Linked DNA regions of Pontibacter liquoris. Each later gene encodes a partner of the first gene's protein in a complex. Links are inferred from orthologs where the notes say so. Each region holds a gene or a part of one and is shown on either strand. Other genes may lie near its edges. The genes, in order: mnmG and mnmE.

The links.
Region 2: the proteins of mnmG (region 1) and mnmE are in contact, whole or in part, in a solved structure (PDB 9HIP), measured with the Escherichia coli proteins. The link is inferred for Pontibacter liquoris from one-to-one orthologs.

The regions. Positions count from the first base shown.
Region 1 is NZ_JALEBG010000002.1:598,862-610,393, reverse strand. Bases 3,261-6,241 are described here. They hold mnmG (tRNA uridine-5-carboxymethylaminomethyl(34) synthesis enzyme MnmG), read left to right. Parts: upstream 3,261-3,810; coding sequence 3,811-5,673; downstream 5,674-6,241. Other genes in these bases: LWL52_RS15925 (class I SAM-dependent methyltransferase), read left to right, coding at 5,674-6,241; ybeY (rRNA maturation RNase YbeY), read left to right, coding at 3,318-3,746; LWL52_RS15940 (ATP-binding protein), read left to right, coding at 3,261-3,334. Outside these bases: LWL52_RS15945 (DUF4175 family protein), read left to right, coding at 1-2,880; more of LWL52_RS15940, read left to right, coding at 2,909-3,260; more of LWL52_RS15925, read left to right, coding at 6,242-6,561; LWL52_RS15920 (Ig-like domain-containing domain), read left to right, coding at 6,632-8,242; LWL52_RS15915 (cation:proton antiporter), read left to right, coding at 9,205-11,274; LWL52_RS15910 (DUF4385 domain-containing protein), read left to right, coding at 11,246-11,532. UniProt on the Escherichia coli protein: NAD-binding protein involved in the addition of a carboxymethylaminomethyl (cmnm) group at the wobble position (U34) of certain tRNAs, forming tRNA-cmnm(5)s(2)U34.
Region 2 is NZ_JALEBG010000001.1:2,452,685-2,464,223, reverse strand. What follows is about bases 5,392-8,379. They hold mnmE (tRNA uridine-5-carboxymethylaminomethyl(34) synthesis GTPase MnmE), read right to left. Parts: upstream 7,586-8,379; coding sequence 6,197-7,585; downstream 5,392-6,196. Other genes in these bases: LWL52_RS10160 (thioredoxin family protein), read right to left, coding at 8,271-8,379; LWL52_RS10170 (hypothetical protein), read right to left, coding at 5,392-5,969. Also shown: LWL52_RS10205 (hypothetical protein), read left to right, coding at 277-717; LWL52_RS10200 (toxic anion resistance protein), read left to right, coding at 722-1,807; LWL52_RS10195 (hypothetical protein), read left to right, coding at 1,807-1,983; LWL52_RS10190 (hypothetical protein), read left to right, coding at 1,980-2,798; LWL52_RS10185 (hypothetical protein), read right to left, coding at 3,037-3,414; LWL52_RS10180 (hypothetical protein), read right to left, coding at 3,672-4,079; LWL52_RS10175 (hypothetical protein), read right to left, coding at 4,351-4,668; more of LWL52_RS10170, read right to left, coding at 5,334-5,391; more of LWL52_RS10160, read right to left, coding at 8,380-8,834; LWL52_RS10155 (Nramp family divalent metal transporter), read right to left, coding at 9,061-10,956; LWL52_RS10150 (metal-dependent transcriptional regulator), read right to left, coding at 11,001-11,539. UniProt on the Escherichia coli protein: Exhibits a very high intrinsic GTPase hydrolysis rate. Involved in the addition of a carboxymethylaminomethyl (cmnm) group at the wobble position (U34) of certain tRNAs, forming tRNA-cmnm(5)s(2)U34.

The DNA.
Region 1 (11,532 bases):
GCCGTGACGTACCGTGAAAACACACCCCTGCTCAAGTATGTAGCGCTGCCGGTAGTTATTGCCGTGCTCATTGCGCTTATTTATCCCACCATTTTGCTGCAGGGCACCGAGCGCATCATCCACTATAAAACCCATTATACCCCGCAGGCGCCTTTTCAGTTTGTGGTGCAGAGCAAGCCGCTGCAGGCCTTCCGCGGCGAAGACTTTGAGCTGAAAGTTGCTGTCACTGGCAATGCTGTACCAAACGAAGTATACCTCAACTATAACGGCCGGCGCCAGCAGCTCACTGCTGCCAGCAAGGGCACTTATACTTATACTTTTAAGCAGTTGCAGAAGCCTGTGGAATTTCAGCTGGAGGGCTCCGGCTTTTTCTCTGACCACTACCAGCTGCAACTGCTTTCGCGCCCTAACCTGCGGCAGTTCCGGATGCAGGTGGCCTACCCGCCATACTTAAACCGAAAGCCTGAGGAGATCCAGAATACCGGCAACGCGGTAGTGCCCGAAGGCAGCACCCTTACCTGGCATTTTGCAGCCACCGAAACCGATAGTGTAAAACTAGCCTTTGAGGCGCCGGCCCAGGTGCTGACAGCCGTAAAGGACGCAAACACCTTTACCGCTTCCAAGCAGTTTAACCAGAGCCGCAACTATAGCATCAGGCTCCGCAACGCCTACAGCACCAACAAGGAGCCGATCAGCTACCAGATCACCACCATCCCGGACCGGCACCCGCAGATCAGTATGGAGCAGTTCCAGGATACGGCACTTTATACTTACCTGGTACTGGGCGGCGATGTGTCGGACGATTACGGGCTGACCCGCCTGGCGCTGCACTACCGCATCAGCAACGACAAAACCCCGCAGGCTACTTACAAAAGCCGGCCGCTTCCACTAAACCTGCAGCAACTCAGCCAGACCTATTATTATCAGTGGAACACCGCCGCCCTGAACATGCAGCCCGGCGACAAGCTGGAGTACTTTGTGCAGGTATGGGACAACGATGGCCTACACGGCCCTAAAGCGGCGCGCACGCGCACCTTCGAACTAAAAGTACCTGACAAGCGCGAGCTGCAGAAAGAGCTTGACAGCAATGCCCAGTCGGTATCCAGCCAACTGAGCCAGACGCTGAACCAGGCCAACGAGCTGCAGAAAGAACTGGCCAAATCAGAAGACAAGATGAAGACCAAGCGCGACCTGAACTGGCAGGACAAAAAGCAGCTGGAAGATTTGATGGCCAAGAAAAAGCAATTGGAGCAGGATCTGTCTTCGATGAAGGATATGTTTGACCAGCTCAGCAAAAAGCAGAACATGCTCAGCGAGCCTAACAAGCAGCTGGCTGAAAAAGCGCAGCAACTTCAGAAAATGATGAACGATCTGCTGGACCCTGAAACCAAAAAGCTTTACGAAGAATTGGAGAAATTACTCCAGCAGCAGCAGCCCAACGACACCGAGATGCAGAAACTGCTCAGCAAGCTCGATAACCGAGAAAAGAACCTGGAGCGTGAGATAGAGCGTGTCCTGGAGCTATTTAAGCAACTGCAGTTCGAGCAAAAACTGGGCAACGTGTCGGAGAAGCTCACCGAAATGGCCAAAGACGAAAAGCAGCTGGCCGACAAAACCGAGCAGAAACAGCAACAAAACCAGCAGTTGCAGCAGGAGCAGAAAGAACTGCAACAGGATTTTGAGGACGTGAAAAAACAGCTCGACGAGCTCAAAGATTTGAACCAACAGTTGGAGAACCCCAACAGCCTAGACGAGCAGCAACAGCAGCAGGAGCAGCAAAGCATCGAGCAGCAGATGGAGCAGAGTCAGGAGCAGCTAGAGAAGAACCAAAACAAAAAAGCCAGCGAGTCGCAGCAGAAGGCAGGGGAGAAGATGCAGCAGATGGCCCAGAAAATGCAGGAGATGAAAAGTAGCATGGGCATGGCCGGCATGGAGCAGAACCTGGACAACCTGCGCGATATCCTGGAGAACCTCATTACGCTCTCCTTTGACCAGGAAGATGTGATGAAGCAGTTCCGAAGTGTAAGCCAGAGCGACCCGCGCTTCATCACGCTATCGCAAAAGCAGCTGGCCCTGAAAGACAATGCGCGGGTAATTGAAGACAGCCTCTTTGCCCTATCCAAAAAAGTATTCCAGATCCAGTCTTTCGTAACGCGCGAGGTAGCGGCTATGAACCAAAGTATGGACAACAGCCTCAAGCAGCTCAGCGACCGCAATGTGCCCAAGGCCAATGTGCAGCAGCAACTGGCTATGACAAGTATGAACAACCTGGCGCTGATGCTCAACGATGCGCTGAAGCAAATGCAGCAGGCCATGCAGCAAATGCAGGGAAGTATGGCCGGCAAACAGAAGGGCGCCAAGCCCAAACCCGGTGGTTTAGGAGAATTGCAGCAACAATTGAACAAAAAAATCGAAGATTTGAAAAAAGGTGGGCAATCGGGTAAGGCACTTTCTGAAGAATTAGCTAAATTGGCTGCGGAGCAGGAGGCTTTACGAAATGCCATGCAGGAGTTGGAGAAGCAGGGGCAAAAACCAGGCGAAAACGGCAAAAGCGGCCAGTTGGGAAATATCAGTAAGATGATGGAACAAAGCGAGACTGATCTCGTTAATAAACGTTTGACCGAACAGACCATCCTGCGGCAGCGTGAAATCCTGACCCGATTACTGGAAGCGGAGAAGGCTGTGAAGGAACGGGAATTGGACAATAAACGCGAGGCTACTTCGGCCAAAGAGATTGCCCGCAAAGTTCCGCCCTCGTTTGAGAAGTATTTAAAAGCAAAAGAAAAGCAGACAGAACTGCTTAAAACCATACCGCCTGCCTTGTCGCCGTATTACAAGCAGAAGGTTAACGAGTATTTTCAGAACATCAGCAATAAGTAAGCACCTAATTTTACACTTAACGATTGATATGAATCAGGTTAAAATTCAGATTCCTTCCCTTATCGAGAATATCCGCGTAATAGAGAGCTTTATCGACAATTCTAAGGAAGAATTCGAGTTTGAAGACGACATTTATGGCAACATCATGGTTGCTGTCACGGAATCTGTAAATAATGCTATCCGCCACGGAAACAAGTTCGACAAAGACAAGAACGTATACCTGACGCTTCAGATCGAGGACAACAAGTTGCTTTTTGAAATTGAAGACGAAGGCCCTGGCTTTAATTACGAGCAGCTGCCAGATCCCACCGCTCCTGAAAACCTGGAGAGCCCCGGCGGACGTGGCATTTTCCTGATGCGCAACCTTTGCGATGAGGTTAACTTTGCCGATAACGGAAAAAAGGTTCAGCTCATCTTTAACATTGCTAATTTACAGAATGGATCATCCAATTGAGTTTATCAGCGAGGACGTCGATTTTACGCTGGATAACCCGGAGCAAGTATCTGATTGGATCGCCACAGTAATTGAGAAACACGGCCAGGAGCTAGGCCCGCTTACTTACATTTTCTGCTCCGACGAGTACCTGCACGAGATCAACGTCGAGTACCTCGATCACGACACGCTCACCGACATCATCACCTTCAATAATGCTGACGAAGAAGGCACTATTGAAGGTGATGTTTTTATAAGCATAGACCGCGTACGCGACAACTCCGCGGAGTTGGGCACTTCCTTTACCGACGAGCTACACCGCGTCGTCATCCACGGCATCCTCCACCTGCTCGGTTTCAAAGATAAGTCTGACGAGGAAGAGACACTGATGCGCAAAGAAGAGGATTCTTCCTTATCTTTGCGAAAGTTTTAGTCTCAAAAGGAATTCCCAACCTCTTGCAGATGTTTCACGTGAAACATCTCTTAAATCAGATTACATGTTTCCAGAATACGATATTATAGTTGTAGGCGCCGGACATGCCGGCTGTGAAGCTGCCGCCGCTGCCGCTAAAATGGGATCGAAGGTGCTCCTTGCTACCATGAACATGAACACCATTGCCCAGATGTCATGCAACCCCGCCATGGGGGGCGTAGCAAAAGGACAGATCGTTCGGGAGGTAGATGCCCTCGGCGGGATGAGCGGTATCATTACCGACCAGACCATGATCCAGTTCCGCATGCTCAACAAGTCCAAAGGTCCGGCTATGTGGAGCCCGCGCGCGCAAAGCGACCGCATGCGGTTTGCCGAAGCCTGGCGCCTGAGCCTGGAGCAAACAGAGAACGTTGACTTCTGGCAGGAGATGGTAACGGGCATTGCCGTAGAAGGAGGGAAGGCTGTCGGAGTGCGCACTAGCCTGGGGATAACTATCCGTGGAAAGGCCGTTGTTTTAACCAATGGCACCTTTTTGAATGGTATTATCCACATCGGCGAAAAGCAACTGGGAGGCGGAAGAGCCGCTGAAAAATCAGCTAAAGGGCTAACCGAACAACTGGTGGAATTTGGCTTTGAAGCCGGCCGCATGAAGACCGGAACCCCGCCGCGCGTAGACGGCCGCAGCCTGGACTATAGCCGGATGGAAGAGCAGTTCGGCGACGAGAACCCCACCAAATTTTCTTACACTGATACTGAGCCGTTGCAAAAACAGCGCAGCTGCTATATCACTTATACCAACTCGGAGGTACACGAGATCCTGAAGACCGGCTTTGAAAAATCGCCGATGTTCCAGGGACGCATCCAGGGCCTGGGCCCGCGTTACTGCCCAAGTATAGAAGATAAGATCAACCGCTTTGCTGACCGCGACCGCCACCAGATTTTTGTGGAGCCGGAAGGATGGAGCACGGTGGAAGTATACGTGAATGGTTTTTCCAGCTCATTGCCGGAAGACGTGCAGCTCAAAGCCCTCCGCAAAATAGTGGGCTTCGAGAATGCCAAAATGTTCCGCCCAGGCTACGCCATCGAGTATGATTTCTTTCCGCCTACCCAACTGAACCTGACCTTGGAAACAAAGCTGGTAGAGAACTTATACTTTGCCGGCCAGATAAACGGCACCACCGGTTACGAGGAAGCTGCCTGCCAGGGATTGATGGCGGGCATTAACGCACATAACAAGATAAACGACAAAGCACCGTTTATGCTTAAACGATCCGAAGCGTACATTGGCGTGCTGATTGATGACCTGGTAAACAAAGGCACTAACGAGCCATACCGCATGTTTACTTCCCGGGCAGAGCACCGCATTCTGCTGCGCCAGGACAATGCCGATATCCGCCTGACAAAGCTTGGCTACGAACTTGGTTTGGCCGATGAACAGCGTATGAAAGCTGTGGATAAGAAGATCACGGAAACAGCTGAAATCATCGCCTATTTAAATAACAAGCCTGTTGAGCCCGGAGATATCAACAGCATGCTGGAAGAGATGGGCTCTGCCCCGATCGTAGAAAAGCAGCGTGCCGGCCAGCTCATCAAGCGACCGAACATCGAGATAGAACACCTGGCAGCGGCTATACCGGCTATAGGCGATTACCTTAGCAAGTTTGCAAAGGACAGCGTAGAGCAGGCCGGTATTTCGGTGAAGTATGAAAGCTACATCGAGAAAGAATATGTGATGGCCAACAAGATGAGCGAACTGGAAAACTATACGATCAAAGAGAAGATCGACTATAGAAACATTCCGGCGCTATCGGCAGAAGCCAAAGAAAAATTATTGAAGATAAATCCTGAAACGATAGGGCAGGCCTCCAGAATAAGTGGCGTGACACCGGCCGATATTTCGGTGTTAATGGTATACCTCGGAAAATAAATGAGCTACGAAAGATTAGAACACTGCCCGGTTTGCGGCAAAAACGAGTTCAAAAACTTTTTAGTAGTAACGGACAACTCTGTATCAAAAGAGAGCTTTGTGCTAGTGGAATGTGAGAACTGCAGCTTTAAGTTTACCAACCCGCGACCGGATGCAGCGAGCATCGGAGCATACTATGAATCGGAGGATTACATCTCGCACAGCAATACCAAAAGCGGCATTATCAACAGGGCCTACCATGTGGTGCGCTCCATTACAACCAAGCAGAAAGTAGAGCTTATCAACAGGCATGCGGCGGGCAAAGGCAGCGTGCTGGACTATGGCTGCGGGACGGGCGTGTTTCTGGCAGCTTGTAAAAAAGATGGCTGGGAGGTAAGAGGCATCGAGCCCAATGAGCGCGCCAGGCAGGTAGCCACAGCCGAAACCGGCGAAAACATTGCCGCATCACTGGAAGATCTTTCAGGCGAAAAGTTTGATGTGATCACGCTCTGGCATGTGCTGGAGCATGTGCACACGCTCAACGAAACGGTAGATGCCCTGATCGCGAGCCTGCAGGATAATGGCACCCTGATTATTGCCGTGCCCAACGCCGACTCGCACGACGCCAAAGAGTACAGAGAGAATTGGGCTGCTTATGACGTGCCCCGCCACTTGTATCATTTCACGCAGCCTACCATGAAGCGCTTTTTGAAGAAGCATCGGATGGTGCTGGAAGAAGTGCTGCCCATGAAGTTTGATGCCTACTATGTTAGTATGCTAAGCGAAAAGCATAAGGATGGCAAAACAAAAATGCTGGCAAGCGTGCTGAACGGATACAAATCGAACAGCCATGCCGAAAAGAACGGGAACGATTATTCCAGCCTCATCTTTGTGGCTAAAAAGAAATAAACTATTGATAAGTTGAAAACAGAGAAGGCAAGCGTAAGTTTGCCTCTTTGTTTTTAAAGAACCTACACACATGAAGATACACGCCATACTTGTAGCAGCAGCACTTATAACGGGTATGAGCTCGTGCGCGAGCATCAGTAGCCCGGAGGGTGGCCCCAAAGATACCACGCCGCCAACGCTGAAGAGCAGCACTCCGAAAAACCAGCAGTTAAACGTGAAAGGCAAAACTGTTAGCCTGACATTTGACGAAGAGATCCAAGCTAAGAATCTTACCCGCGAACTGCTCATCACGCCTAATACCAACAACACCTATAAGGTGAAAACGGATAAGGAAACGATTACGCTGGAGTTTGAAAAACCGCTGCTGAAGAATACCACCTATACTTTCAACTTCCGCGAAGGGCTGATGGATATTACCGAAAGTAACAAACCCCTGAACTTAAAACTGGCTTTCAGCACCGGCACCTTTATCGACTCAAGCAAGGTAGCTGGTACGGTAGTAGATCTGATGACGCAGCTACCGGAGAAAGATGCCGTGGTAGCACTTTACCCGGCAAACGATACGCTGAATATCAGAGAAGATCTACCCTATTATCAGACGCAGACAGATGCCGCGGGCAAGTATACGTTCGAGAATATCAAAGAGGGAGATTACCGGATCTACGCGTTGATAGATAAAAACAAAAATGCCATTTACGATAACGAGGCGGAGAAAGTGGCCTATTTCTCCACACCTATTCATATTACGTCTACCACAGCACCGGTACTTTTGCAGACCGTAAAAATCGATACCAAGAAGCCTATTCTCACCCAACGTGACCGATATAGTGACCGGTTTGTAGGCACTTATAACGAAGGCATCCTGCGGTTCAGCGCAAGGAGCCAGCAGCAGCCAAACGACACATTATACTTCAGAAAGGGTACCGGAGGCAAAGCATTCCAGCTGTTCAAAACGCCTACTTTCAATGGTGGAAAAGCAATCTTCTCTGCAGTGGATTCCTCGGGCAATATAGCGGTAGATACTGTTCAAATTGCTTTTGAAGGGAAGCGTGCCCAGCTGCTGAAAGGCGCGCAACTACAGGTTACAAACAATGCAAAGCCCGCTTACAGATCCGGGCAAACGGTTACCATCGAACTCGAGACGCCTGTCAAGATTACCGGGAACGAGCCAGTTCGCATTATGGCAGATTCGGTAGTACTGCAGGCCCTGAAATATCCAGGGCAGCTTACCCTGGATCCATCAGGTACCGAATTGCGCTTTCAGCTCCCAGCGCTGCAAGGCCGCAATAAACAATTCAGCCTGGTGTTGGATAGCACCGCCATCGTCCCGTTACAGGGCAATCCGTTAGTATTCCCTGCTATTCCATTGCCGATAGCAGATAATAATGGGTTGGGCAGCGTGAAAGGAATTATCCAAACCAAGTCTCCTTCCTATATTATCCAGCTGCTCGATACAAAGTATAATCCGGTAAAAGAGATCCGGAATATGAAAACGTTTATTTTCACCAACCTCGAGCCGGGGCAATATTATATACGGGTGCTGGTAGATGAAAACAACAATGGCCGCTGGGATAAACCGGATCCGAAGCTGGAAAAAGCCTTTGAGAAAGTATATCTCTATCCGAATCCCATCGATATTCGTGCGAACTGGGAACTGGAAGCGATCAAGCTCGAATTTTAATTTAGAAGAAAACACAAAAAAAGGGAGGCCTAGTCGGTCTCCCTTTTTTTGTGCCTGCTAAACCAGGACATCCTATCCCCAACAGCGCAGCTCTCTTCCTTTACAATTCTCTTCTGCTTACCAGGTTTATACATCGGCAAACGGAAAGCTTTCAAAGGCCGAAGCTGTTCCGGCACGCCTGTCTCAGCCTGTGTACTGCCTACTCCCTTTCCTTGAATCCCGTTCCCGCTTCACGTTGGCAGCTACACGTTACACATGTCACCTTCCGCTCGCTCCTTTATACAGGCCGGTAAATTCCGGCGCGTGTAAAATTCTGTTTCGTTTTCACGGTTTGTGAAAGTGAAAAGCTTTTTGCTTCTCACCCGTAAGATAAAATCAGAGGCACTAATTCGTGTATTTAAGAGCGCGTTTAAAGCACATCAGAAACAAATAAAAGAAATCCACAAAGCTGTGGGTATAACGGTGGATAAACGTGGGTAAACCGTAGAACAATTTACACACCCCTTGTCCGGAGCTACCCAAAACGGCTGTGGAACACCCGAAAAGTGGAAACAGGTGCACAACTTCTCTCAAATTTTAGGGTTGTCCACGTCTGTGTGAATAGTGTAAAAAGAAATACACATAAAAGGGCAAAAAGTGGAAAACAGCTTTAAACCCTTGAGAAAGATATTTCTAAAAATTTTGAGAATGTGGAGAGCGGGTGAAAAACCTGGAGTATGTAAACAAGTTGTTACGCTTACACAAATATGGGTAGAGTTATGCACTTATGAACACACTCAATAATGAGAGAAAGATTCTTTTAAAAATTTAATTAAATAAAATTATTAGAGATGGAGATGTGTGGAAAGCTCATAGAAAAGCGAAAATTTGAGTAAGGAAAGCAGGACAGTTACACAAAGGCATAAGAAAAAAAAGCCTTAACTTTAGTCGGAAGCCGTTGAAATGAAACTATGAAATTACTGATGGAACTACATATACCACTCGAAGAGCCGGTGCAGATCTTTACGCTGGTATTGCTGATTATACTTGGTGCTCCGATACTAATGCGAAGGCTGCGGGTGCCAAGTATCGTGGTGCTGATACTTGCCGGCGTGATTATAGGACCCCATGGTCTGCATATCTTGGAAAGAGATGCCAGTATCGTTTTATTCGGTACGGTGGGGTTGCTCTATATCATGTTCCAGGCAGGGCTCGAAATTGATATCATCGATTTCAAGAGGTATAAAGTTCGAAGCATTGTATTCGGCGCTCTCACCTTTCTGATCCCAATTGTAGTGGGAACACTGGTGTTTAATAACTTGATCGGGTACAACATAAAACCAGCCATACTACTGGCCAGCATGTTTGCCCCGCATACCTTATTGGCCTATCCTATTGTAAGCAGGCTGGGATTAAGCCGGAACGAAGCAGTTACGATCACCATTGGCGGTACGCTGATAACGGATACAGCCGTGCTGTTAACGCTGGCCATTATCACCGGTTCGACAGAAGGAGAAATGAGTGTCGGTTTCTGGCTGAAGATGCTGATCCAGATGAGCATGTTTGTTGTGATTGTGATAGGCGTATTTCCGAAGCTGGCCAAGTGGATGTTCAAGCAGCTGGAGAGCGAGAAAGGGGCGCAGTTCATCTTTGTGCTGGCCATTGTCTTCGCGTCAGGTTTTATAGCTGAGCTGGCCGGGATGGATGCTATTATTGGAGCGTTCCTGGCGGGGCTGGCCCTCAATCCGCTTATACCGCATACTTCGCCGCTGATGAACAGGATAGAATTTGTAGGGAATAATATTTTTATTCCTTTCTTCCTGCTAAACGTGGGCATGATGGTGAACCTCATAAAGCTCTTCACCGATACAAATGCCCTGATCATTGCGGCTACCATTGTTATTCTGGCGCCACTCTGTAAGTATGCCGCAGCATACATTACACAACGCATATTTGGGTATAGCAAACTGCAGCGCCACCTGATCTTTGGCTTGAGCAGCGCGCATGCGGCCGCCACGTTGGCGGTAGTGCTGGCAGGGTATGAGGTAGGCCTGCTCGGCGAAAGCGCGCTGAACGGCGCGGTAGCCCTGATCCTAGCCTCTAGTTTGGTAAGTTCGTTTACGACAGAGAAAACAGCCAAACTGCTGGCCATTATAGAGCGCCGTAAAAAGCCCGATGTAAGTGATAAGCCAGACCGGATCCTGGTGCCGGTCGGCAATCCAAAATCTATGGAAAGTTTGATCGACCTGGCCATCATGCTCAAGAACCCGGCACAACACGAGCCGATCTATCCGCTGGCTGTGGTGATCGACAACGAGCATGCCGAGGAGGAAATTTATAAAAAGAACAAAATGCTGCAGGAAGCTATTAAACAGGCATCGGCAACGGATAACGATGTGCAGCTGGTTTCCAAAATAGATATCAACATTGCAAGCGGCATTTTGCGTGCCATAAAAGAGCTTATGATCACGGAAGTGGTTTTGGGGTGGAATGCGAAAATTACGACCCAGGCCCGGATCTTTGGAACCGTGCTGGACAACCTGCTGGAAAATACAGAGCAGATGTTCCTGGTTTGCCGCATCATTCAACCGCTGAATACCACCAGCCGGCTGATCGTGATCGTGCCCACCAATGCGGAACTGGAACGGGGGTTTATGCGCTGGGTGCGGTCGGTAAATTTGTTAGCGCAGCAGTTGGGTGCTAAGGTGGTTTTCAGAGCGCAACGCAGAACTCTGAGCAAGCTCAAAAGCATTGCCACCGGTGCCAAGCCGGCTATTGAAGCCGAGTTTATACCTTACGAAAGCATCCGCGACTTTTCGGCCATGCGATCAGAGATCAAAAAAGACGACATGATGATCGTGATCTCAGCCCGGAAAAGCACCGTATCGTACAACAATAACCTGGACTACGTGCCGCGTATGTTGTCGCGAAACTATAGCAATAACAGTTTTATTGTAATATACCCGGAGCAATACGCCACCTCGCAGAGCACCTTGATTAAATCGGAAAGTATAGAAACAGTAAATGAAGAAGGAGCAGGGCAAAACGTTTAACTATGACCTGGATTTTGGGAAGACGGATTTCCGGCAGCATCCGGAGCTGTACCGCGTAGGCAAAGGCGAGCAGGGTGTGTTGCTGGTAGAGCCTTACAAATCGGAGATCCTGCCGCATTGGCGCTTCAGAACGCCGGAGATAGCCACTGAGTCTTCTGAAACGATCTATGCCAAGTTCCGGGACTACCTGCAGCAGAATGACTTTGTAGGGGCGGATATGGCCCGCAAATTTTTGCAGATGGGCTATACCCGTGCGCG
Region 2 (11,539 bases), on another replicon or contig:
TCCTGCTACGCACGCCGTTTTAAAACTTTTTCCGTTAAAGGCCGGAGGCAGAAAGACATAGAAGAAGGTAATTGGTATACGTAACCCGGGCGGGCTTTGGCAGCACCAGGAGGATGAAATCAGTAACTGTAAAATAAATTGCGTGTTTTGCGTTGATAGTGTACGTAGTTGTACGTAGTCGGCTGCCGGTTTTGCTTTCCGCTAAAATCGACTGCTCTGGCCCGTTCCGCGTATAGGGTATAAAGTATTTTTATCGCATACATAGCTAAAAATCATATGCTTATTTTCTGGACCTTACTCATAGGAGCCGCGCTAGGGTACATGTTCGGCCACTATATCAACCCTAACCTGCGCCTGCGTAAGGCGATAAAAGAAGCCCGGGCGCTGCTGACCACGGCCCTGGAAGAAAAGCACAAAGGCGTGTATAAAACCATCGTCACCGAACAGAACCAATCGTCGGAGCTGGTGGCTGAAGTCAGGGAGTTGGCCATAACCAGTGGCGGACAGGTAAAGGTGGAATACCTCAGCGCCGCTTACAAAAACCCGGCGTTCCGGACCAGGAAAGGGGAGGCCCTGCTGCGGGAAGTCCGCGACCTGCTGGGCGACTACCTGCCGCTAAACGAAATAGAATGGTATGAGAACAGCGACCGACTTGCCAACATCAACAAAAACCTAAATTCCTTAGATAACCTGCAAAAACAGCATTTTGGAGAATAACCCCATGGAAAACACCAACATCACCATTCCCGAGAACAAAGAGCAACTACAGCAGCGCGCCCGGGACCTCTCGAAGACCATTGATCCGACAAAGCCCGAAACCCTTACTAACTTCGGTGTGGAGACGCAGCGCAAGCTGGGCTATTATTCCAATGAGCTGCTCACCAAAGTAAAAGCCAAAGACTCAGGCGATGCCGGTACGGCCATCAACGACCTGCTGGCCCAGATCAACATGATCAAGGTAGACGAGGAGGAGAAGCGGGGCTTTTTGTCGCGGCTGCCCTTTGCAAAAAAGATAAAAGATAAGACAGCCCGCCTAGCCAGCCAGTATAATTCGGTAGCCGAGAATGTGGATGCGGTGGTGGTACGCCTGGAGAAGACCCGGCAAAGTATCATGAAAGACTCCACCAGCCTGGAGGTGATGTTTAAGCAGGCGGTGGAATACATCCACGAGGTGCGCGCCGTTATTGCGGCGGGTAAAATGAAGATCGAAGAGCTTGAAACAGAGACTATCCCGGCTTTGCAGGCCGAGGTGGAACAAAGCGATCAGGACGAGCTGGCCGTGCAGCGCCTCAGCGATATGGTGGCCTTTAAAGACCGCCTGGAAAAGAAAGTCCATGACCTAACGCTCTCCCACACGATTGCCACGCAGTCGATGCCCCAGATCCGGATGATACAGACCACCAATGATGTGCTGGCGCAGAAGATACAGAACTCTATTGTGACGGTGATACCGGTATGGCGCCAGCAGGTAGCCATTGCCCTGGGGCTGGAGAAGCAACGCAAGGCGCTGGAGATCCAGAAAAAGGTAACCGATACCACCAACGAGATGCTCCTGAAAAACTCGCAGCTGCTGAAGACCAACGTGGTGAGTGCGGCCAAAGAGAACGAGCGCGGCATTGTGGATGTGGACACGCTTAAAAAAGTGAACCGCGACATGGTGGAGACGGTGGATGCCGTGCTGAAGATATCGGAAGAAGGAAGTAAAAAAAGGCTGGAAGCTGTGAAGGAGCTGGCGGCCGTGCAGGAGGAACTGAACAGCAAGATCATCGGCTCGTTTGGCAAATCGAAACAAATTGAAACAGAATAATGGCCCTGGAAGAAGCGCAGCAACCCTCGCCCGACAATTTTCTGAATTCCGAACAGGAAGCGCTCCTGGACCTATACCTTCAAAACCTGGACCGGTATTTAGAGGAACTGAGAGCATCGGAAAAGATACAGGTGGAAATTGAAACGCAGCATCTTAAAAAGATCCTTACCAAATGAGAGACTTTCTGCAGGGCCTCTTCGGGCAAAAAGGGCCTGCAGGCAACAGGACGGTTGCAGGAACGCCTGTCCCCATCAACGTAAAAGAAGCAGCCTATATCCGGGATTCCAAACAAAGGCTTTCGGCCTTGCAGGCGCTGCAGGGCAGGTATAAAGGCACGCCTTACGCGCAAAAAATAAAGGACGTGCACGACAAAACAGAGCGCATCCATACTTACCTGGCCGAGCGGAGCCGGGCGTATGAGCTGGAGCTTTTTCACCTGCAGCATACGGACCATTTCCTGAATACCTTTACCGTGATCCTGGATGTGCACCGGCAGCAGGTGAGGTCCACGCGCTCGGCCACCGCCAGGGCTGATGCCGTTATCCGAAGGATGGTGTCTGGCCCGTTCCGGAAAGAGCGGAAAGAAGTGAAAGAAGCCCGCAGGCAGAACCTGGAAACCAGCGAGCGGGTGCTGGCCGACATTGCCGGGTCGATCACCAATGTGCCCCGCCTGACCGTGCCGGAGATCTCGATCAACACCTATACTAAGCTTATTTATCTACGGGAGGATGCCCCCGACAGCCTTATCCCGCACAAGATTGGGTTTACTTCCTCCCCAGAAGAAAAAGAAATGTTTGTCTCCTATGTGGCGGACCGGCTTGGCCTGGAGGATATCACTTATATCGGCAATGCCTTGGTAGCCATTCCCATACACCAACCTGCACAGCCCCCGGAGATGGTGCCTGTCATTCACTGGAACGGCTCGCCTTATGTGCTGATGCTGGACGATCACCGCCTGTTCCCGGTCAGTACTTTCCGGAAGCAACAGTAAGGGACAAATAGTATTTAAGGTATACCTATAAGTATGCTGGCGTTAACCTCTGAGCATGGGTAGCAGCCAACTGGCACTTCTAGACATCTACTGGCGCAAGCGTCCGCTTGTGCCTGCATTGCTTCTGTACTTCGGACTCTTATTGTTAAAAGAGCCTGGCACAAGAACGGACTAGGCACAAGCGGATGCTTGCGCCATAGAATGTCTGCAATTTAGTTCTTAAATGTTAGGGCTGCCATCAGGCTGCGCCCGGCCTGTTTTTACGGGATGCATTGTATACTTTGGTGAACCTTGATCGCTCTAACTGCTCGAGTTGCATGAGCAGGTTCATGGTGTGGTAGGCTACTGCTTTCGAGGTATCGTAAGGCTGCACTTCCGGCATTTCCTGTTCGTGTGGCGCAATGCGGTTATGTAATACCTTCAGGTAAATAATATAGCTATCGATGTGATTGCTTATCAATTTATAATAATCAGGGTTCTCACTGGCTTGGTCTAAAAAAGCGATCTTCTGGTTTTCCGCATCTTTTATTTCCTTGAAAACCGCCTGGCTGGCTTCCCGCTTTGAAAGCCCCTGTTCCTGTAACCGGTCAAAAAACTTATCTATATCAAACTGCACGTTTCCTCCTCTTCAATCCGTTAAAAAGTTTTATGGATTTTGTATACGGAAGTAATTTATACTTAGTTTAGTAAGTATAAACCGTGTTTTGTTTTAGGCGCGTTTGCCTTAGCTAAGCGAATGCCGCAAATAACGGGTTTAGCTACGTTCGGTCTTCAACAGAAAGGCTGCTTTTTATACCAGATTTTTCAGGTAAAAACCAGCTTAAAGGGTACATAACGAAAAAGTATGTGCCGGCAGGTATAGGTGCTATCGGGTTAATGCTGTAACCAGGCTAACGCGTCGGCTTTCACCGAAAAATTTTGCAACTGAAAGGGGAGCAGCTGTATTTCGGCCAGATGTTGCATTGTTGCTTTTGCCCGCATTTCAATGGTCTCGTTCAGCGACTGGAGACGGGCGATCTTCTCGACGCGGGTTCTGGAAAAGCCCTGGGCCAGGTAAATGGTTACTTCCCTGCTTTCTTCCATACCCACCGACATAACCGTATGGGATGCATCGAGCAGCACCTTCTTTACATCATAATTCTTGACAGTATCGATCAGGATATCAATGTTGTGCTTGATCTCAGGAAGCAGAAAGCCGTGCAGATCCGGATACCCGACAGCCAGAATGTCGGTAGCAGGCGTATAATCGAGCTTGATGATACTATTCTCAAAGAGAATCATGGGGCTTTACAGTTAAAAGTACGTGCTAATATACAGTATTTGCCCTGTTTCTAACGATAAACCTGTGCCTGCAGCCCATGGCTTGTGTAAGTGTTAAAGTAAAAGGGAATTCTATAAACATACTTATCCTTACGGCACCCTGCTGCTGATTCGGCAGCATATTTTGCGATTGTATGTGAAGAGGAAATCAGGCAAGTTGAAGCCGGAAAGAAGAAAAGCAACGGCGGGGATGCTGCATAACAGGTGGTACCTGCCATTATCCCATCAGGCATTATGCTACGGCAAGTTGCGGGTAGCTCAGCTGGTATTCGGCCGTGCTGGCCCTTAATTCTGCATAAAGTACCCGGGCTCTGACATGTAAGCAGAAACTGCTGAAGTTATTTTGGAAGCTGAGGTAATGGGTGCCCTCTATGATGCCGCGTATGCTCTTTTGCTGCAGGGCCTGGGCAAGAATTTTGTTCCTGACGGGTACTACATGGCAAACAAGGCCTCCTGTTACAAACTGACACTCTAAGTAGGTATTGTTTTCTTTTAAAAGCAGCAGGTTGCTGTTACTGAGCCTGGCGGCCAACTCTTCGAGTTCTATCATATATTTGTTTGAGCTGGCCGTATAGCCAGCTCCTGTTTTTATTTTTCTGCCCTCACGGCAGGTTGGTATGCAGCTTCATGTGTGAAAGAAAGGGAAGGGCCATGCAAAGCACCCATTCCAGCACGTCCGCTTCCCAGCCTTCAATCAATCAGTATAATAATCCCTTCAATTCCACACTATACGTTGCGTTTGCTCCCTATACGGGGTTGGCCTGTTACCAGCTTCTGAAGAAATGGGATATACCGTTTAATTACATGTAAATACTGGTATATAGCGCGCAGCTACGCATTTATACGCACTGGAATTTGCACAGGAGTGCGTCGAAATAAGAAGGGAGGGAACAGAAACATGGAAGTAGCTGCGTAAAGCTGGCATGCAAAGGATACTTATACTTACCAGGCGAAAGGCAACTAAAGTCGTTTGTTTAGGATGGTAGTTTCAAGCAGCATGCACTTAAAGTATAGCTCCTGCCTGAAGGGTTCTACTACCATGACATTATATACGATGCACCCGTTCAGCGTGCTTCCAGGTACCTACCTTTAATAAGAGAATAGCTGAATCATGAAAAAAGCCCATCATGCAGGGCGGCATGACGGGCTTTTACAAAAAGGAAGTGCAGCTTCTATAAGCTATTTCCCATAAGGATATGAGAAGACAAATCGTACTTATTTGCTTGTTTTGGTTTGGGTAATGCGGGGCAAGACACCACTGAAGGTTACCCCAATGGCGTTGGCAGCGTAGGAAGTATGCGCATTATCCTGGTACTTCATGATGGTATACGACAAGCCTATGCCGCTGTAAGCAACTTCAAAAACAGGACCGGCCGCGGCTTTAAAGGTGAGGTTTTCGCCAATGCCATCTGCGTTGAATTTGATCGCCTGGTGGGTCACAATGCCGGCTCCCAGCCTGATCTTGTCCGTGGCCATGCAGTTAGCTGTAAAATGAAGCGGTATCCGGGTGAGTCTGATGTGCACGTTATCAGCCTGCGTGGTTACGTATTTGTAGCCAACGGTAGCGCGTAATAGTAGGTTTTCTACTTTCCGGAACCGGAATTCAGCTCCTACGGCTGCAGAAACACCCTGTCCTGCTTTTACCGATTGGTCATCCCCATTCGTGAAGTATACTTTCGCCACTTCGTCGCCACCAAACTCAAAAGAACCGCTTAACAACAACCGAACAGGTTTGTAAGGGGCAACGCTTTCCTGGGTTGTCGAATCATTTGTTAAAATAGCCGCTTGCTGAGCATCAGCCTCGTAAAAGCAACCAAGTCCGAACAAGCATAGAAGTAAAAGTTTTCTCATAAAAGAAGTTGAAGGTTGAAAGTAATATAGTTTGAATAGTAGTCTCCTATTTTATTGTCCGGAACAGCTTGAATAACCTGCGTTTGCTTGATTTTAGCTGATGAACAAAGTGAGCCGCAATTATATGCAATAAAGTAGATATTTGCATAACCCGAAAGCGGAGAAATAAAAAAGCCGGCAAACAATTATGCGCCGGCTTTTTTAGTGTTTGTTAGAAGTATGGCTGGTTACTTTCCAATGCAGAACTTCGTGAAAATATTATCGAGCAGATCATCCGTCGTGATCTCGCCTGTAATCTCACCCAAACTATACAGTGCACGACGAATATCAGCGGCTACCAGGTCGTTGCTGATGCCGAGAGCCAGGCCATTGAGTACATCATCCAGCGCCGCATAGGTCTTATTCAGGCTATCGACGTGGCGCAGGTTGGTCACGATGGTCTGCTGCTGGGTGTTGAGTTTACCCAGTGTTACTTTGTCTACCAGGGCCTGCTTCAGCTCGTCCAGGTTTGCTCCCTGGGCAGCAGAGATCGGCAGCACGCCGGTTATACTTTGTTGTAGCGCAGCCAGTTTCTCCGGCGAGGCCTGGTCCATTTTATTGGCCACAGCAAGTATAGGGCGCTTGTCTGGGTTCAGCCGGTCCAGCTCTGCCTGCACCTCTTCGGCTGTTTCTTCGGTTATATCGAAGAGGTAGATGATGAGCGACGACTGGCTGAGCTTTTGCATGGTGCGCTCCACACCAATGGCTTCCACTTTATCTGTGGTTTCGCGCAGCCCGGCCGTATCAATAAAACGGAATGTGATGCCGCCAATGTTAATCTCGTCCTCAATAAAATCGCGGGTAGTACCCGGCACATCCGACACGATGGCTTTTTCTTCGTTCAGTAGTTGGTTGAGCAGGGTGGATTTTCCGGCATTCGGCTTGCCCACGATCACGGTCGGCACGCCGTTCTTGATGACGTTGCCTAGTTCAAATGATTTTAAAAGTTCGCGGATGATGCTTTGAATGTTGTTGATGAGCGCCCGCAGCTGTTCGCGGTCGGCAAACTCTACGTCTTCTTCGCCAAAGTCCAGTTCAAGCTCAATCATGGAGGCAAAATGCACCAACTCGCCCCGCAGGCGCTTGATCTCTTGCGAAAAACCGCCGCGCATCTGCTTCATGGCTACCTCATGCGAGAGAGCAGAATCGGAAGCGATCAGGTCGGCTACCGCCTCGGCCTGCGCCAGGTCGAACTGCCCGTTCAGGAAAGCGCGTTTGGTGAACTCTCCGGCATTGGCCAGGCGCCCTCCTTTGCTGAGCAACAGCTTTACAATCTGCTGCACAATGAAATCGGAGCCGTGGCAGGAGATCTCCACTACGTTTTCTTTGGTATAGGAGTGGGGCGCCACAAACAGCGACACCAGCACTTCGTCCAGCACCTTTTCCCCATCGCGGATAGTACCGAAATGGATGGTATGGCTGGGCTGCCCGGCCAGGTCTTTGCCTTTAAAAACGGCATTGGTAATGCTGATGGCCTTAGGTCCGGACAAGCGGATGACAGCAATAGCACCCGTACCCGCCGCAGTGGCAACGGCTACAATGGTATCGGTGGTGGTGAGGGTATGTATCAAACTAATCGTTTCTTATTCTTAAGGCAGATGCAAAGTTACGATAAGTTCAGGAGGATTAGAAGGTAATGGCTTTCGGATACCTTGGCAGGACACTTCTCGGTGAAGCTTTCGTGAGTAGTGACGTTTTGCATGGACCAGTATTGTTGTTTATACGTTGAGCCTGGCTGGTTTTTACGTTGTATATGTCTTTTTCTCGTCGGTCCTGAGTTCACTATACTTTGGCTTTATACGTTTTCTACCGCCTGTTTGAGTGCAGTGTTAAGGTGGTGGTTACCTGTGATAGCCAGTATGCGATTGGCATGTGTATAGTGCGGAATAAAGTTGGTTAAATGCTGGGATGTAGTGCTAAACTATACTTCAATTTTTAAGCGCTTTGCTGGGGTTTCGCCTCGCCTGCGGTGCCTTCCTTTTCTGCTTGATGTTGTCATTCTGAAAGGATCTTTGTGAAAGGGAGTGACGCTTTTTGCAACTACATAGAATCTATTGCGCCTATACTTCACTAGTAGGCTAGTCCGGATTTCCTAATCTACGGTAACCACAATAACGGGGATTAAGAAATCCCCAGCGGGTGACTTTCGGACTGAGAAGTCCGAAAGGGCGTAAATAGAAGTGCCTTTTTACTGCGCAGCCTTAAATGCTGCCAGACAAGATGCTGCCTAACTATAGGGAGCAGAGGTAAGCAATCTCATCACTACTTCTTCTCATACTCTTGCCACGTCATGGTTTTATGGTGATTGCCGCCAAAATAACGGAGAATCTTCATGAAAGCAGGTGCATCCAGGTAGCCGGGGACCGGCGAGAGCATTTTCATTTCCTCGTCCAGGTAAACTGTGGACGGGTAGCTCATTTGCCCGTTCAGTAGGGCTATTGCCAGTTCATGCGAGCGGTATTCAGGATTATACTTAAAAGTATGGCCATCCAGGGTGATCGGGTCCTTGCCTTCTGCATCCAATTTAATGGCATAGTAATGGGCGTTCACATAGGCAGCCAGCTCCGGGTCGGCAAATGTGGTCTTATCCATCTTCTTACACCAGCCACACCAGTCGGTATACACGTCGATCATCATTTTGCGAGGCTCCTTTTTTTGCCGCGCTGCCGCTTCTTCGATCGTAAGCCAGTGGATGGGCTCCGCTTTTATACTTGGTTGAGCCAGCTCCGTGCCCGGCAAGTTTGCCGCGGCAGTTTCATTTACTTTGTAGACGGAAGCCAGCAGGGTAAGGGCAGCGGCTGTTCCGATCAGGGGCGTTTTAAGCATATCTTGTGGCGCTTTCAGAAGTATAATCTTCCGGTTTTCAACTGTAAGGTAAACATCAACCGGCACAATTAAAATTCCGCTCCCATACTAGCGTATAAATCCAGCGAGACGCTTGTTTATTCCAATCTTCTATGATTGTTCTGGAAGGATTTTGAAAGGAAGTATAGACTCCGGCAAACCTGTGCAGGAAGCAAGCAATTCCTTATACTTATTTCTACGAGGGCTGTCAGATGATGAGTACAGGTATGTTAACGGCATGGCGCACCGCTTCGATCGTGGTTCCCAGGATCAGGTCTTTCATCATTTTATGGCCGTGCGAGCCCATTACCAGCAGTTCGGCCTCGTAGCGCTTGACTATTTTGGGGATAACCTTTTTAGGATTGCCAAAGCCCAACTGGTATGTGACGTGGTAACCTTTGCTGCGGAGATCCTGCACATAGCGCTCCAGGTTGAGCCGGTCCGAGTCTGTTTCATAATCGTCGATTTCAGGACCCATAACCAGGGCGCCGGCCGTTTCCACAATGTGTATGAGCAGGTAATCGGCGGCAGGCGTGCCGATGGCCAGGGCATTGTTGATGACCTGCTTGTCGGCTTTTGTAAAATCGAGTGTGATGGCTATTTTGGAGTAAACGGGCCTGGCAAGTGGCTGCTGGTAGCTTACCGGCTGAAAATGCGGGGCTGGTGTATGATGTTCCCGCACTTTCCGGACGAAAGGCTGGAACGTAATATAGAGCAGCAACAGGGCACAGGCCATCACCACAGGAACCACCGCAAACCCGATGAGCAAAGCGTGCTGTGAAGTATGTAGCCAGCCGGTGAGCTCTTCGTAGACAAGGTTTGCGTTTAATACCACGATAATGGAAGCGGAAAGCCAGGCGCCGGTTTTTGCCCACTTGCCGGCGGCAAATTCCCCCATCTGCTGTTTATGGCTTACAAAATGGATGAGCGGAATAACAGCAAAGCCCAGTTGCAAACTAAGTATAACCTGGCTTAGCACTAGCAGCTCGCCGGTGGCATCTTCGCCAAAATAGATGATCACAAACAGGGCAGGCACCACTGCCAGCAAACGGGTGATCATACGCCGGAGCCAGGGCTGGATGCGCAGGTTCAAATAACCTTCCATCACGATCTGACCCGCTAGCGTGCCGGTAAGCGTGGAGCTCTGGCCGGCCGCGATAAGGGCCACGGCAAACAGCACCGGCGCCCACTCGCTGCCCAGCAATGGCGCCAGGAACTTGTGGGCATCTTTGATCTCGGAAACGGTGTACATGCCGTTTTTGTAGAAAGCGGCCGCCGCCAGTATCAGGATGGCTGCGTTCACAAACAGGGCCAGGTTCAGAGCAACAGCCGAGTCGATGTTGTTGAAACGGATCGCTTTGCGGATGCCGTCGCTGCTGCGCTCGATCTTGCGCGTTTGCACCAGCGAGGAATGCAGGTATAGGTTATGCGGCATTACAGTAGCGCCGATTATACCGATGGCAATGTAGAGGGCGTCGCTGTTCGGGATGGAAGGAATAAAGCCCTGCACCAGTTCGCCTACATCGGGCTTGGCAAAAAACATTTCCAGCACAAAGGCGCCGCCTATAATGGTAACTAGCACCAGTATAAACGCTTCCATTTTGCGCATGCCCTTGTTGATGAGGAAAAGCAGCAGGAAAGTGTCCAGCACTGTCAGGCTGACGCCCCAGATCAACGGCAAGCCAAACAGCAGCTGCAAACCAATGGCCATGCCCAGCACTTCGGCCAGGTCGCAGGCGGCAATCGCAATTTCAGCCAGAATGTAGAGCGGGATATTGATGTAGCTGGGGTAAGCCTCGCGGGAAGCCTGCGCCAGGTCTTTGCCGCGCACCACACCCAGGCGGGCACTCAGGCTTTGCAGCAGAATGGCCATCAGGTTTGACATGAGCAACACCCACAACAGCTTATACCCAAACTGGCTGCCCCCGGCAATGTCGGTCGCCCAGTTGCCTGGGTCCATATACCCCACGCTTACCAGGTAGGCCGGCCCCAGAAAAGAAAACAGCTTTTTCCAGAAGCCTGTCTGGCTCGTTGTATCAATAGAAGAGTGAACCTCGCCTAAAGACTTACCTGATAAAGGCTCCTGCGTTAACTTGGTTTCCATGGGTTGTATAAAGTATACTTGCTTGCCTGATTTCCTGTGCTGCCTCAGGCCGACAGGTAGATGTTTTTTGTGATCTCGTAGGAGAGGTGCAGGGTTTTACTGCCTTCCAGCCGGATCTCCAGGGAGTTGTCATAGGGTATGCGATCCGCTACTTCGATCCGGCTCCCCAGCGAAATACCCATCCTGTCGAGGTGTTGCAGAAAAAGGGGCTGCGAATCGTTTACGCCCACTACCACCCCGGCTTCCGCTACTTCCATGTCGGCTAGCAGCTTCTGCTTTTTCGGCTTCATCTTCCCATCTTCCGATGGAATCGGATCGCCGTGCGGGTCATACTTGGGATGCCCCAGAAACGCATCCATGCGCTGGATGAGCAGTTCGGAGCGCACGTGCTCCAGTTCTTCGGCCACCTCGTGCACCTCGTCCCAGCTAAAGTGGAGCTTCTCTACCAAAAACACTTCCCAAAGCCGGTGCTTGCGGATGATCTGCAGCGCCACTGCCTCGCCCGCTTCCGTGAGCGTGACACCCCGGTATTTGATGTAGTGCACCAGGTTCTTGGCGCTCAGCCGGCGCAGCATATCGGTTA